Regions from separate parts of the Alkalihalophilus pseudofirmus genome, predicted to be linked through region 1. Evidence: riboswitches for the same ligand, from Rfam matches in the RefSeq annotation. Region 1 holds a riboswitch; the other holds the start of a gene.
What was found. Region 1 has a riboswitch for thiamine pyrophosphate ahead of thiT (energy-coupled thiamine transporter ThiT). Riboswitches for the same ligand answer to the same signal wherever they lie in the genome.

Region 2: linked by a shared signal. The riboswitch ahead of thiE (thiamine phosphate synthase) and the one ahead of thiT (energy-coupled thiamine transporter ThiT) in region 1 are both predicted to bind thiamine pyrophosphate.

What each region holds. Positions count from the first base shown of each region.
Region 1 is NZ_CP117835.1:528,861-535,179, reverse strand. Features, by position in the region: gene PQ478_RS02725 (Glu/Leu/Phe/Val family dehydrogenase) at 1-1,398, opposite strand; gene thiT (energy-coupled thiamine transporter ThiT) at 1,511-2,074, opposite strand; TPP riboswitch at 2,138-2,241, opposite strand; gene PQ478_RS02715 (amidase family protein) at 2,306-3,748, opposite strand; gene PQ478_RS02710 (PTS fructose transporter subunit IIABC) at 3,884-5,740, opposite strand; gene pfkB (1-phosphofructokinase) at 5,768-6,319, opposite strand, start outside.
Region 2 is NZ_CP117835.1:1,197,652-1,203,970, forward strand. Features, by position in the region: gene PQ478_RS06170 (ROK family glucokinase) at 1-917, shown strand, start outside; gene aspA (aspartate ammonia-lyase) at 1,056-2,471, shown strand; gene PQ478_RS06180 (YqgU-like beta propeller domain-containing protein) at 2,706-3,812, shown strand; TPP riboswitch at 3,888-3,996, shown strand; gene thiE (thiamine phosphate synthase) at 4,075-4,692, shown strand; gene thiS (sulfur carrier protein ThiS) at 4,720-4,917, shown strand; gene PQ478_RS06195 (thiazole synthase) at 4,923-5,702, shown strand; gene thiO (glycine oxidase ThiO) at 5,727-6,319, shown strand, end outside.

The sequences.
Region 1 (6,319 bases):
TTAAAACAATTTACCGTGACGGTATAAAAGACTTGTCAATCTTTCTAGTGACAACGTAAAGCAGGTCGTCCTCATCGTTTGACCGACTGATGAAAAATACGTATCATAGACATTTTTTAAGGTTTCTATCATTTGTTTGGACATATTTTCAATGATTTCTTCTTCGGTAAATAACTCTGTCACCCGGCTTTGTTTCCATTCTAAGTAAGACACAATAACACCGCCTGCATTGGCCAAAATATCTGGAATAACAACCGTGCCTTCACGTTCGAAGTAATCATCTGCTTCTAGTGAAATCGGTGCATTCGCTCCTTCTATCAGCACTTTCGCTTTAACCTCTTCCATATTATCTTGATGAATTTGATCTTCAATCGCAGCAAGAATTAATACATCTGTGTCAATGGTTAACACGTCCTCAACAGGCTTTACTTGAGCGGTAACCCCTGCTTCTAGAAGCTGCTCTCGATTGGACGGAAGGTCGCGTCCGTTCTTTGTATACTCGATCAGCTTTTTCACATCAAGACCATCTTCATGATAGAGAGTAGTAAAACGATCAGATACCGCAACTACTTGATGATTATATTTCATATATTGGTAAGCTTCAAGAGCTGCCACTCCTCCCACGTTACCAAAGCCTTGGACAGCGACACGAATGGCCTTTCCATCTTCTGCCTGCTGTCTCAATGTTTTTAAAGTATCCCATTGTTTATGACGATTAATATCTGTTCCGTTTGCGTGAGTGCCTGACCATTGATCTAGAAGCCAAGAATAACTTAAAAAGGTCCCTCTTCCCGTCGCTTCCCGTCTTCCACGTGCTCCGCCATTCTCTACGCTTTTCCCTGTGAATGATCCTAAATACGGTTCACCTGGGTGGATTGTCTTGAATTCTCCTACCATCCAATCAACAATTTTCTCATTTGTGCCCAAGTCTGGTGCCGGGATATCATGATTTGGGCCAATATCACGAGAAAAACGCTGGACATATTTTTTACTAATTAAGTTTAATTCTTTATCTGTGAATTTGCGCGGGTCTACATGAACTCCGCCTTTTGCCCCGCCGTACGGAAGTCTGTGCAAGGCATTTTTCAAGGTCATAAGTATAGCTAGATTTTCAACTTCTGCTTCATTGACAAATTCACTAAAACGAATACCGCCTTTATAGAAGCCGCTAATATTATTGTGCTGCACCCGGTATGCCGGAATCCGCACAATACCATCTTTCTCAGTAGATACTCGTATGTAGCTTTTAATTACTTTATCCGTTGTTTTTAGGATTTCTTTTGCCGATCCACAAACGAATCTTCTCTTTTCATCATCTTCAATGCCTAAAAAACTGCTGCGCTCAGCTAAGTCACTCATCACCGTTTCAATTAAGGCTTGTGTTTCAGTTCGCTTCACATTATCCCCTCCCAAAATCTGCTTCTATACTACTTATTCCCTAAATGCTGGCTGGAAAACCCTTTCTTAACCACAAAAAAGACCTCCCAAAATTCGGGAGGTCTGATAATTATTAAGATGATAACCCTGTACTTGTTTTACCTGCTTTAAAAAATTGTGAGTAAGACCTTGCCAAAAATAAAATGATGGCCAAGGTAATGAGCATTTCCGGAAGCAGGTACGAAAGGTTATATAGAAAAGAATAGACACTTGGGTTCATTCCATCCGGTGCATATTGGCCAAACCAAATGACCCCGGAAGCAAAATGACTTAAGAAACGCAATACAGTAGCTAACACTAAACCAAGAACTATATAGCTTAATTTAGGAACTGCCTGCCTTGAAGCAAATAGCCCCGCAAATCCTAACACCATAAAAGCAAGCGGATAGTCGAGCACCAACTGAACAGGATGGACAATTGTCGGTCCTGTTACGAGCCCTAGTAAACCAACGAGGAGGCCTGTTAACAGTCCAACTTTTAATCCTCGGCGGAAGGCTAGAAGAAAGATAGGAACCATCACAAGAGAGATCGAACCGCCCATCGCCCATAGCGCGCCAAATTTAACAAAGCTTAAGACAAGTGCAAGTCCTGCCATAACAGCTATTTCAATCATAATCGTTAAACGTTCACGATTCATAAAAAAATCCCCTTTCGTTTCCACGGAGGGGATGTCATGTACACATAGTTATTCAATGTTAAATAGAATGTGCCACCACTTCCCTACGCTAGTACAAGCTAGATCAGGTTATAAGAGTTGAGGCTCCCCTCTCTCAGTCAGACAAACTGACACCCCTAGTGGAACTATTAAATTATTTTTGCAATCTAGTGTTTAGTCTAGCATAAACAGTAACATTTAGCGATACACAGATTATAGTAATGGCGGTTTTCTTGCCTTCGTCAGCTTCTCAAATGCTTCTGCGATCTCAATTAATAATGGCTCTTGCCACGCTTTAGCGGTAAATGTTATCCCAACTGGTTCACCTGACTCTGTGTAACCCGCTGGTACAGTTATTGAAGGATAGCCGGCTTTAGCAGGGATGGCTGCCCCTAAATTATTTGGAAACACGATGACATCTAGTTGATGTTCTCTTAAAACCGCATCTATTCCTTCTGTTGCTGAAAAATATGCATCCTCATTCAGTGCTTTTAGGTAGTCTTTTTCTGTTAGCTTGCCAGAAGTCTTATCTGCCTCAATAAGTAATGACTGTCCGTACTTTAACGCTTTCTCGTGATGATTCTCATTCCACTCGATAATATCAGTAAGTGTACGGACAGACATAGATGAATCAAGCTCTGAGAGATACTTATTTACATTTGCTTTAAATTCATAGGTTAAAACGTTATAAGACCACTTTCTTGTACTAGAAGGTATGTTCACATCTTCAATTACATTTGCCCCACCGCGGGATAGTTGTTTTATTGCTGTCTCATATACCTCCCTCTTCTCTTCTCCCAAAAGGTCCATCACATGTTCACGGATAACACCTATACGCTTCTCATGTAAACTGCTGTTATTCAACGCCTTTAACAGCTGATTTGGTTGAAAAGGGCATACTGATGTAATGAGGTCCTCATCGTCTTTACCCATCATACCGCATAATAAATAAACAGCGTCTCTCACAGTTCTTGCCATAGGGCCTGCCGTATCTTGCGTGTGTGAAAGCGGGATAATGCCTGATCTTGAAATTAAGCCTACTGTCGGTTTAATTCCTACAATACTATTTTGACTAGAGGGACTTAAAATTGAACCCGAAGTCTCCGTTCCTACTGCTGCAACCGCAAAGTTTGCAGCAATTGCTGAACCAGATCCTGAACTTGAGCCGCCTACATCAAATCTCCCTATTCCATAAGGATTTTCAGTCTGCCCCCCTCTTGAACTATATCCACTTGGCATATTTTCGCTCGACATAAAATAGGCCCACTCTGACATGTTCGTTTTCCCTAAAATAACGGCTCCTGCTTCACGTAATCTCTTAACAAGAAAAGCGTCCTTTTTTGCATAGGAATGTTCTAATACAAGCGCTCCTGCACTCGTATGCAGTTTATCTTTCGTGTCAATATTATCTTTCAGTAAGATAGGAATCCCATGCAGCATACTCCTTTTGCCGGTTCGCGTTCTTTCTGCATCAAGTGCCGCTGCAATATGCAGCGCATCAGGATTAACCTCTAAGACGGAAGAAAGTTTTTGATCATAAGCTGCGATTCGAGCCAAATAATATCGGGTAAGTTCAACTGCTGTTACTTCTTGCAGGTCCATCATCCTTTGAAGTTCTTCAATCGTGGCCTCTAGAAAGCATGTGTCATCTATCATCATCAGACCTCATTTCAATATTATTCATACAAAGTATATAGAAATGTCAGTCAACTCATCAACTGATATCAATTAAAATAGACCAAGGCGCTCATCACCTTGGTCTACTTTCGATTATTGATTGTATGCAGCCCATTATGCAACCCGTTTTTTCAATACTCCTAACATAACAGCCGTAACTACAGCCCCTATTAAAATCGCTAATCCATATAACAAGAACCCGCCTTCCACTAACGGAATAACAAATATTCCGCCGTGTGGTGCTCTTAAACCGATGCCAAACAATGCCGTCAAAGCACCTGCTACAGCCGATCCTGTAATAACAGCTGGGATGACACGTGCAGGGTCTGATGCTGCAAATGGGATCGCCCCTTCTGTAATAAACGATGCGCCTAAAATATAGTTTGTTTTTCCTGCTTCTCGTTCTTGCTTTGTAAACTTCTGTTTAAAGAATGTTGTAGCAAGTGCTATACCTAATGGAGGAACCATCCCGCCTGCCATGACAGCAGCATGCGGACCAAAATTCCCGGCATCAATCATCGCAATACCGAACGTGAATGCCGCTTTGTTAATCGGACCGCCCATATCAATCGCCATCATTGCTCCGAGTATCAACCCGAGGATGACCATATTAGTTGTCCCCATACCGCCTAACCAGTTTTCAAGTCCCGTGTTAAAGGCAGAAAGCGGAGTAACAAGAAGCAGCATAATCATTCCTGTTAAGAAGATGTTTAAGACTGGGTAAAATAAGATAGTACGAATTCCTTCGAGAGAAGCCGGCAGCCCTCTTAGCGCCCACTTCACAAGGAGAGCCAGGTACCCTGCAAGGAAACCAGCGATTAATCCGCCTAGGAAACCAGCTTCACCATTTAAAGCAATTAATCCCCCTACCATACCAGCTGCAAAGCCAGGTCGGTCAGCAATACTCATCGCAATAAAAGCAGATAACACAGGAATCATCAGGAAGAATGCATTTCCTCCACCAATCTCACTTAACATTTGGGCAAATTGATTATCAGAATCAATACCGAACATAAAGGAGATCGCAATTAAGATCCCGCCCCCGACAACAAACGGAAGCATGTTTGATACACCATTCATTAAGTGCTTATAGAATCCGTTTTTCTTAGTCCCTTCTCCTGCCTTATTCTCACCGTTAGATGCACCTGTAGCTTGATAAATCGGCGCTTCACCTGCGATGGCTTGTTGAATAAGCTCTTTTGGACGTCTAATTCCATCGGTTACCGGCCCTTGGATGACAGGTTTACCAGCAAAACGATCCATATCAATCTTCGTGTCTGCTGTAACAATAATCGCTTTAGCGTCTTTAATCTCTTGTTCTGATAAACGGTTTTTCACTCCGCTTGAACCGTTTGTTTCTACTTTAATTGACACTCCTTGCTTTTTGGCCTCTTCCTTTAAGGCATCTGCAGCCATATACGTATGAGCAATTCCTGTCGGACACCCTGTAACAGCGAGGATTTGAATACCTGTTGAAGAAACGGCTTCATCCTCACCATCTTCTTCTCCTTTTTCTTCACTTTCCTTTTGGTCAATCGCAGCTAGAATTTCTTCCTTAGTTTGTGCTTGCATTAACTGCTCACGGAATGCTTCATCCATTAAAAAGGTTGAAAGTCTTGAAAGAGTTTCTAGATGCTCATTATTTGCCCCTTCAGATGCGGCAATCATAAAGAATAAATAACTCGGCTGGCCATCTAATGCTTCATAATCAACCCCGTCTTTGGAGCGGCCAAAAGCAATAGCTGGTGTGCTGACTGCACTCGTTTTAGCGTGCGGGATCGCAATGCCTTCGCCGATCCCTGTTGTACTTTGCGCTTCACGAGCCTCAATAGCCTGCTTGTATTCTTTAGCATTTGATAGTCTGCCAGCTTTATCTAAGCAGTTCACCAGCTCACTAATGGCTTCTCCCTTTTTCGTGGCGCTCATATTAAGGACAATCGTTTCACTTTTTAGTAAATCTGATATTCTCATTTCTAATCACCCTCCCCCTAAGATCTTTTACTTTATATGTTTTATATCAATGTTCTCTTTTAATCTCTTCACATCTTCTAGCTCGCAGAAGCTTTTAGAAAATGCGGTAGCACTTCCGCACGCCACTGCAAAAGCAAGCTTTCCTACATCTGTTGAATTTGCTAATACTGAGGTGATAAATCCAGCTACTGTAGAGTCTCCAGCACCTACTGAATTTTGTACCTTCCCTTTTGGCGGAACAGCTGAATAAATTCCCTCTTTTGTCCCAAGCAGTGCTCCTTCACCTGCAAAAGAGATAAGAACATACTCAATTCCTTTTTCAATAAGCTGGCTGACATAGGGCAGTGCCTCATCAATATTTTTAATTTCAACTCCAAATAGCTCGCCTAGCTCATGATGATTTGGTTTAATTAATGAAGGTTTAGCTTCTATCGCTTTTCTTAAAGGTTCACCGCTTGTATCTAAGCATACAAACACCCCTCGCTCTCTAGCCGCTTCTATTAATACTTGGTATAAGTCATCATCAAGTGAACTTGGAACGCTTCCAGCAAGAACTAAGAAATCCCCTTCGCTTAGACC
Region 2 (6,319 bases), 670 kb from region 1:
CTTCATACGGTGAAATTGTATCAAAATGGGAAATTCCAACAAATACCGAGGATGGCGGAATTCATATCACGATGGATATTGCAAAATCCATTGATCATAAATTGAACGAGCTAAACCAAGAAAAAGAACATTTAGCAGCGATCGGCATGGGGGCTCCTGGCTTTATTGAAATGGAAACAGGATTTATCTATCAAGCTGTTAACATTGGGTGGAAAGACTTCCCTCTTAAAGACCGGCTTGAAGTGGAAACAGGCCTTCCTGTGACAGTTGATAATGATGCAAATATCGCAGCATTAGGAGAGATGTGGCGCGGTGCTGGTGATGGTGCCAAAAATCTTCTTTGCGTTACGCTTGGGACAGGTGTTGGTGGCGGTATTATCGCTAATGGACAAATCCTTCACGGTGCTAGCGGGATGGCTGGAGAGATCGGCCATATTACATCTGTTACAAAGGGCGGTGCTCCGTGTAATTGCGGGAAAACAGGCTGCTTAGAAACGATTGCTTCTGCAACAGGTATTGCCCGGCTTGCTACTGAGGCAGTTGCCGTATCAAATGAACCTAGTTTATTAAAGGAACAGTTTGATACATTAGGTTCTTTAACTTCAAAAGATGTATTTGAAGCACTTGCTAAAGGCGATCATTTAGCAGAACGAGTATTGGATGAAACGGCTTCTTATCTTGGCGTAGCAATCGCGAACCTTTCAAATGCACTAAATCCAGAGAAAATTGTCATTGGCGGCGGAGTATCAAAAGCTGGCGATGCATTACTTGAGCCACTAAGAACCTATTTTAATCAGTATGCATTAGAACGTGTGGCGAGCAGTGCCGAGTTTAAAATTGCGACTTTAGGTAATGATGCAGGTGTAATCGGCGGTGCTTGGCTGGCTAAACAAAAGCTGAATCAGACACATTATTAAGAGCTGCTACATACTATAAAATAGGACAACTCATATACATGACCACCGTTTTGTTGGTCATGCTAAGACTAATAAGACTACAGGAAGATTATAAAAAAATAAAAAGATATGAACGGACAGAGAGGACGAATAACAACAATGACTGACTATCGAACGGAACGCGATTTATTAGGTGAAAAAGAAGTGCCAAAGGATGCTTATTACGGTATTCAAACGATGAGGGCACGTGAGAACTTTCCTATCACAGGATATCCTCCGCACCCTGAATTAATTCGCGCTTTTGGTTATGTGAAAAAAGCTGCAGCTATGGCCAATCGTGATGTTGGAGTGCTGCAAACAAATATTGCCGATGCAATCATTACTGCAGCTGAAGATGTCATTGAAGGGAAATTAAATGATCAATTTATCGTCGATTCGATTCAAGGCGGTGCCGGTACTTCATTCAATATGAATGCAAACGAAGTCATTGCTAATCGTGCGATTGAAATTTTAGGCGGGGAAAAAGGCGAGTATATGAAAGTAAGTCCAAACACACATGTGAATATGGCGCAATCGACAAATGATGCTTTCCCAACGGCTATTCACATTGCAAGCTTAAACTTAGCTAAAGGGCTTACGGATTCATTAAATGAGTTAATCGAAGCGATGCATGAAAAAGAGAAAGAATTTGATGACGTCTTAAAAATGGGACGAACTCATCTGCAAGACGCGGTGCCTATTCGCTTAGGACAGGAATTTGGTGCTTATAGACGAGTTCTTACAAGAGACCTAGGCCGCTTAACTCGCTCAGTCGAGCACCTGTATGAAATTAATTTAGGAGCAACTGCTGTAGGAACGGGACTTAATGCAAAAGTTGAATATATTGATAAAGTTTCTAAGTATTTAGCTGATATTACAGATCACCCATTTGAAACTGCAGAAGATTTAGTTGATGCGACTCAGAACACCGATGCGTATACAGAATTATCAAGTGCGATGAAAATTATGGCGATTAACTTATCAAAGATTGCAAATGACCTTCGCCTAATGAGCTCTGGACCGCGGACAGGCTTGAATGAAATTAATTTGCCGCCAAGACAGCCAGGTTCATCTATTATGCCAGGAAAAGTGAATCCGGTGATGTGTGAAGTAATGAACCAGGTGTCATTCCAAGTGATAGGAAACGATCAAACGATCAGCCTTGCTTCAGAAGCAGGTCAGCTTGAGCTAAATGTCATGGAGCCGGTGCTTGTATTCAACCTTCTACAATCGCTGTCGATTTTACAAAATGGAATGAAAGTATTCCGTGAATATGCGATTGAAGGAATTACAGCAAACATTGAGCATTGTCGTGAGATGGTTGAGCGCAGTGTAGGGATTATTACAGCGATTAATCCGCATGTAGGATATGAAGTGGCGACACGTATTGCAAAAGAAGCCATTCAAACGGATCGTCCTGTTCGTGAAATTTGTCTGGAAAGAGGCATTTTAACAGAAGAAGAACTAAATGAAATTCTCGATCCTAAAGAAATGACGAATCCAGGAATTGCAGGAGCAAGGTTTATTTACGGCTAAATCTAAAAAACACATTATCCCTTTTTAGGTGGTAATGTGTTTTTTTTATTTCGTTAATGCGTTTTGTGAAACTTTTTACTTGAATAAACGTCTAATTAAGTAGAGGTTAGAATTTAATTGGATAGAAAATGAAAAAAATTCCTACATAAATCACAAAATAATGCTCTAAGATTATTGTTGTTCCATCAATCCCATGCGATAATGTGAAAATACTAGAAAGAAAGGAGGGGGAATATGCGGCGTTTGATTATTATTTTGTTGTTTGTAGTTCTTTTGGCTGGTTGTTCCCGTGAAAGTCAGCCCCTGCCCGAATCCACTGTTAATTTAACACCAAAGCCCGCTGCGTCCTCCTCTTATTTTCAGAGTGATACGATAAAACCCATCCAAGAATCAAACGGTATAGCAATGATTAGTGAGTGGTTTGATGAAGATACAATTTTATATGTTGAGGAGAAAGACCAATTATCTACCTTGAAAAAATATCATCTTTATTCTGGCCTTGAGGAACCTTTCTTTGAAACGGAAGAGTGGATTACAGAGGTGGAAGGGAACGAGGACCTTACGTTATTTTCAATTGTTACGTATGATGAATTTGACCAATCCTCAATGTATGTGATTGATGCAGAAGGAAATAGACAGCTAGAGCTTCAACACTTTGGGGATAGTTATACAGTATATTGGAATCCTTACAAGCCTAGTGAGATGATGCTCATTACGTATTTGCCTGATTGGAATTTTGACGTGTTTCATGTCAATGTCGATGAACAGACAGTGACCGCAATAGAAATCCCGCAAACGTATTTCCAATGGGTAAATGAAACTCAAATTGCCTACTTAAATTGGGACGCTGCAGCACCTAATTATGAGGCACCGCTTGTTTTATATGATCTAGGTACAGGTGAGGCTGAAGAAATGGAAAAGCCGCTTATTACTTTTATGTCTTATAGTGATCACACTCAGCTCGAGGTTTCAGTTGACTCCATGTATGAACTGTATACAACGTATACATTTAAATCAGAAGGTGCAGAAGAAATAAGTGAACTTGAGATGCCGATTTTAAATACGTATTCTGATTTGTGGTGGATTCCCTTTCATATGTACGACTCGGATGAAGGGGACTTTTATTATTTACGACCAAAGTACAGCGGAGACTATTTCAGTTACGAAGATGGCTACAATTTATTGAAATACAATCCAAGAACGAATGCTGAGGTAAGCATTACCGAGCTTGAAGATCATTTGCCAATTAAGCTCTCCCCAAATGGAGGGAAAATGCTGATTGGTAATAGGCTCGAGGAAGTGATGGAGCTTAAAAATAAGGAGAAGGTAACCCTATTTTAAGAAAGCTCCCGTTAAATCATTGCAATTTTTATGCACTCTGTCATAATAGGGGTGTAATCAACTAAATAAAAAGCTGTAGAAGGCTAGGGGTGCCCGCTTAAGCAGGCTGAGAAAAAGGTAGTTTCCTTTTACCCTTGTACCTGATCTGGTTCGTACCAGCGTAGGGAAGTCGACTGCAAATGAGTGAATCATATGTAGCCGTGTCCCATGCGTTTTTGGGATACGGCTTTTTATATGCTGAAATCATATAGGGGTGAATAGAATGAAAGATTTTAAACTATACGCGATTACCGGAGAAGAATTTCATCAGGGACGTGACTTAATTGAAGTAATGGAAGAAGCTATTTTAGGCGGAGTCGATATTATTCAATTAAGAGATAAAAAAAGTAAAAAAATTGATGTGCTTAAAAAAGCTCAAGCATTACGTGAATTAACAAAGAAACACGATGTAACATTTATCGTAAATGACCATATAGATGTAGCGCTTGCTGTAGATGCAGACGGTATTCATGTAGGACAAGACGATCTTCCCCTGGCTGAAGCGAGAAAAGTGATGGGTCCAGACAAAATCATTGGTATTTCTACGCATAAAATCGAAGAAGCCCGTGCGGCTGAAGCAGGTGGAGCAGACTATATTGGAGTCGGTCCAATTTTTGAAACAAAAAGTAAAGAAGATGTAGTAGATCCTGTGACAACCCAATACATTCAACAAGTGGCCAATGAAATCACAATTCCGTTTGTAGCAATCGGCGGGATCAAGCTGCACAATGTCGATCAAGTATTAGCTGCAGGTGCCACGCGTGTCTGTATGATCAGTGAGATTGTCGGAGCAGATGATGTTAAAGGGACGTGCGAAAAATTTATTGAAATCCTCAAGTAATCTTACAGAAAGGAAGGAGGCAGACAGATGGAATTAATCATTAATGGTGAAAAGGAAACGATTCAAGCTGACACGCTGCTTGATGTAGTAACGCATTATCAATTAGAAAAGCATCTGGTCGTAACTGAGGTTAACGGGGAGATCATTGACCGAGACAGTTGGGCCGAGACGAAAGTAGAAGAAGGTATGAAGATTGAATTAGTGCATTTTGTTGGAGGAGGATGATGACAATGAAATCATCAAAGTTAGTCATAGCTGGTAAAGAATTATCATCAAGATTTTTTCTTGGGACGGGGCGTTATCCCAATCCATTTGTTCAAAATGAAGCAATCCGAGTATCAGAAGCGGAAGTATTAACATTTGCGATTCGCCGTGTGAATTTAGATGCTCCGAGTGAGGATGCGATCCTGCAGCATCTAGATCAAGATTCATTTACTTATCTTCCGAACACATCAGGAGCTAGTAATGCAGAAGAAGCAATCCGCATTGCAAGACTAGCGAAGGCATCAGGGATCAGTAACTGGATCAAAGTGGAAATTAGTGCAGATGAAAAAACATTGCTTCCTGATCCTATCGAAACACTAAAGGCGACAGAAACGTTGGCAAATGAGGGTTTTGTTGTGCTTCCTTATACATCAGATGATCCCATTTTATGCCGTAAATTAGAAGAGGCTGGGGCAGCTGCCGTTATGCCTGGAGGTGCGCCGATTGGTACAGGGCTTGGTGTATTAAATCCGTACAATATTGGCTTAATAGCAGAAGACTCTAACGTGCCGATTATTGTAGATGCTGGCTTAGGATCTGCAAAAGATATCGTTGAAGTAATGGAGCTTGGGGTTGATGGTGTCTTAATGAATACGCCCGTAGCAAAAGCGAAGGATCCGGTGAAAATGGCTCATGCAATGAAGCTTGCGATTGAGGCAGGACGTGCATCTTATGAAGCAGGCAGAATTCCAAAGAAGAAGTACGCGACAGCAAGCAGCGGGTATGAGTCCCTCATTTCGCGATAAAAACAAAAGAGGATGTGAAGATCAATGACTCATCGTGTGATCGTCCTCGGAGGCGGTGTGATCGGACTTGCTTCGGCATTAGAACTTTCTAGGAAAGGTCATGACGTGACTGTTCTTGAGAAAGTGCGCTGCGGGGGACAAGCGTCTGGTGCGGCAGCTGGGATGCTTGCTCCTTACTCTGAAATAGGGGAAGACCCTGATGATTTTTTTAGATTATGTCTTGCTAGTTTAAGAGAATATCCAGTTTGGCAAGAAGAAGTCAAAAAGATCAGCGGACACGATTTTGAATATACAAATAGTGGAAGTCTTCATGCTGTGTACCATGAAGCGGATCTATTAGCACTTAAAACAAGGCAGTCTTGGCAAAGGGAATGGGGGGCAGAGGCGGAGCTTGTTGATGCGACTCGGATAAAGAAGCTTGAACCTCATCTTTCTAACTCTATTATAGGAGCGATGCATTATCCGGAAGAAAGCCATGTTTTTGCTCCGGATTATGTACGAGCTCTTGAAGAAGCATGCCGGAAAAATGGTGTAACGATTGCTGAGGAACTTGAAGCAGTAAAGGTTCACAGCTGGAAGGATGAAATTGATTTAGTATCAAAGGACGGTCAGAGGTT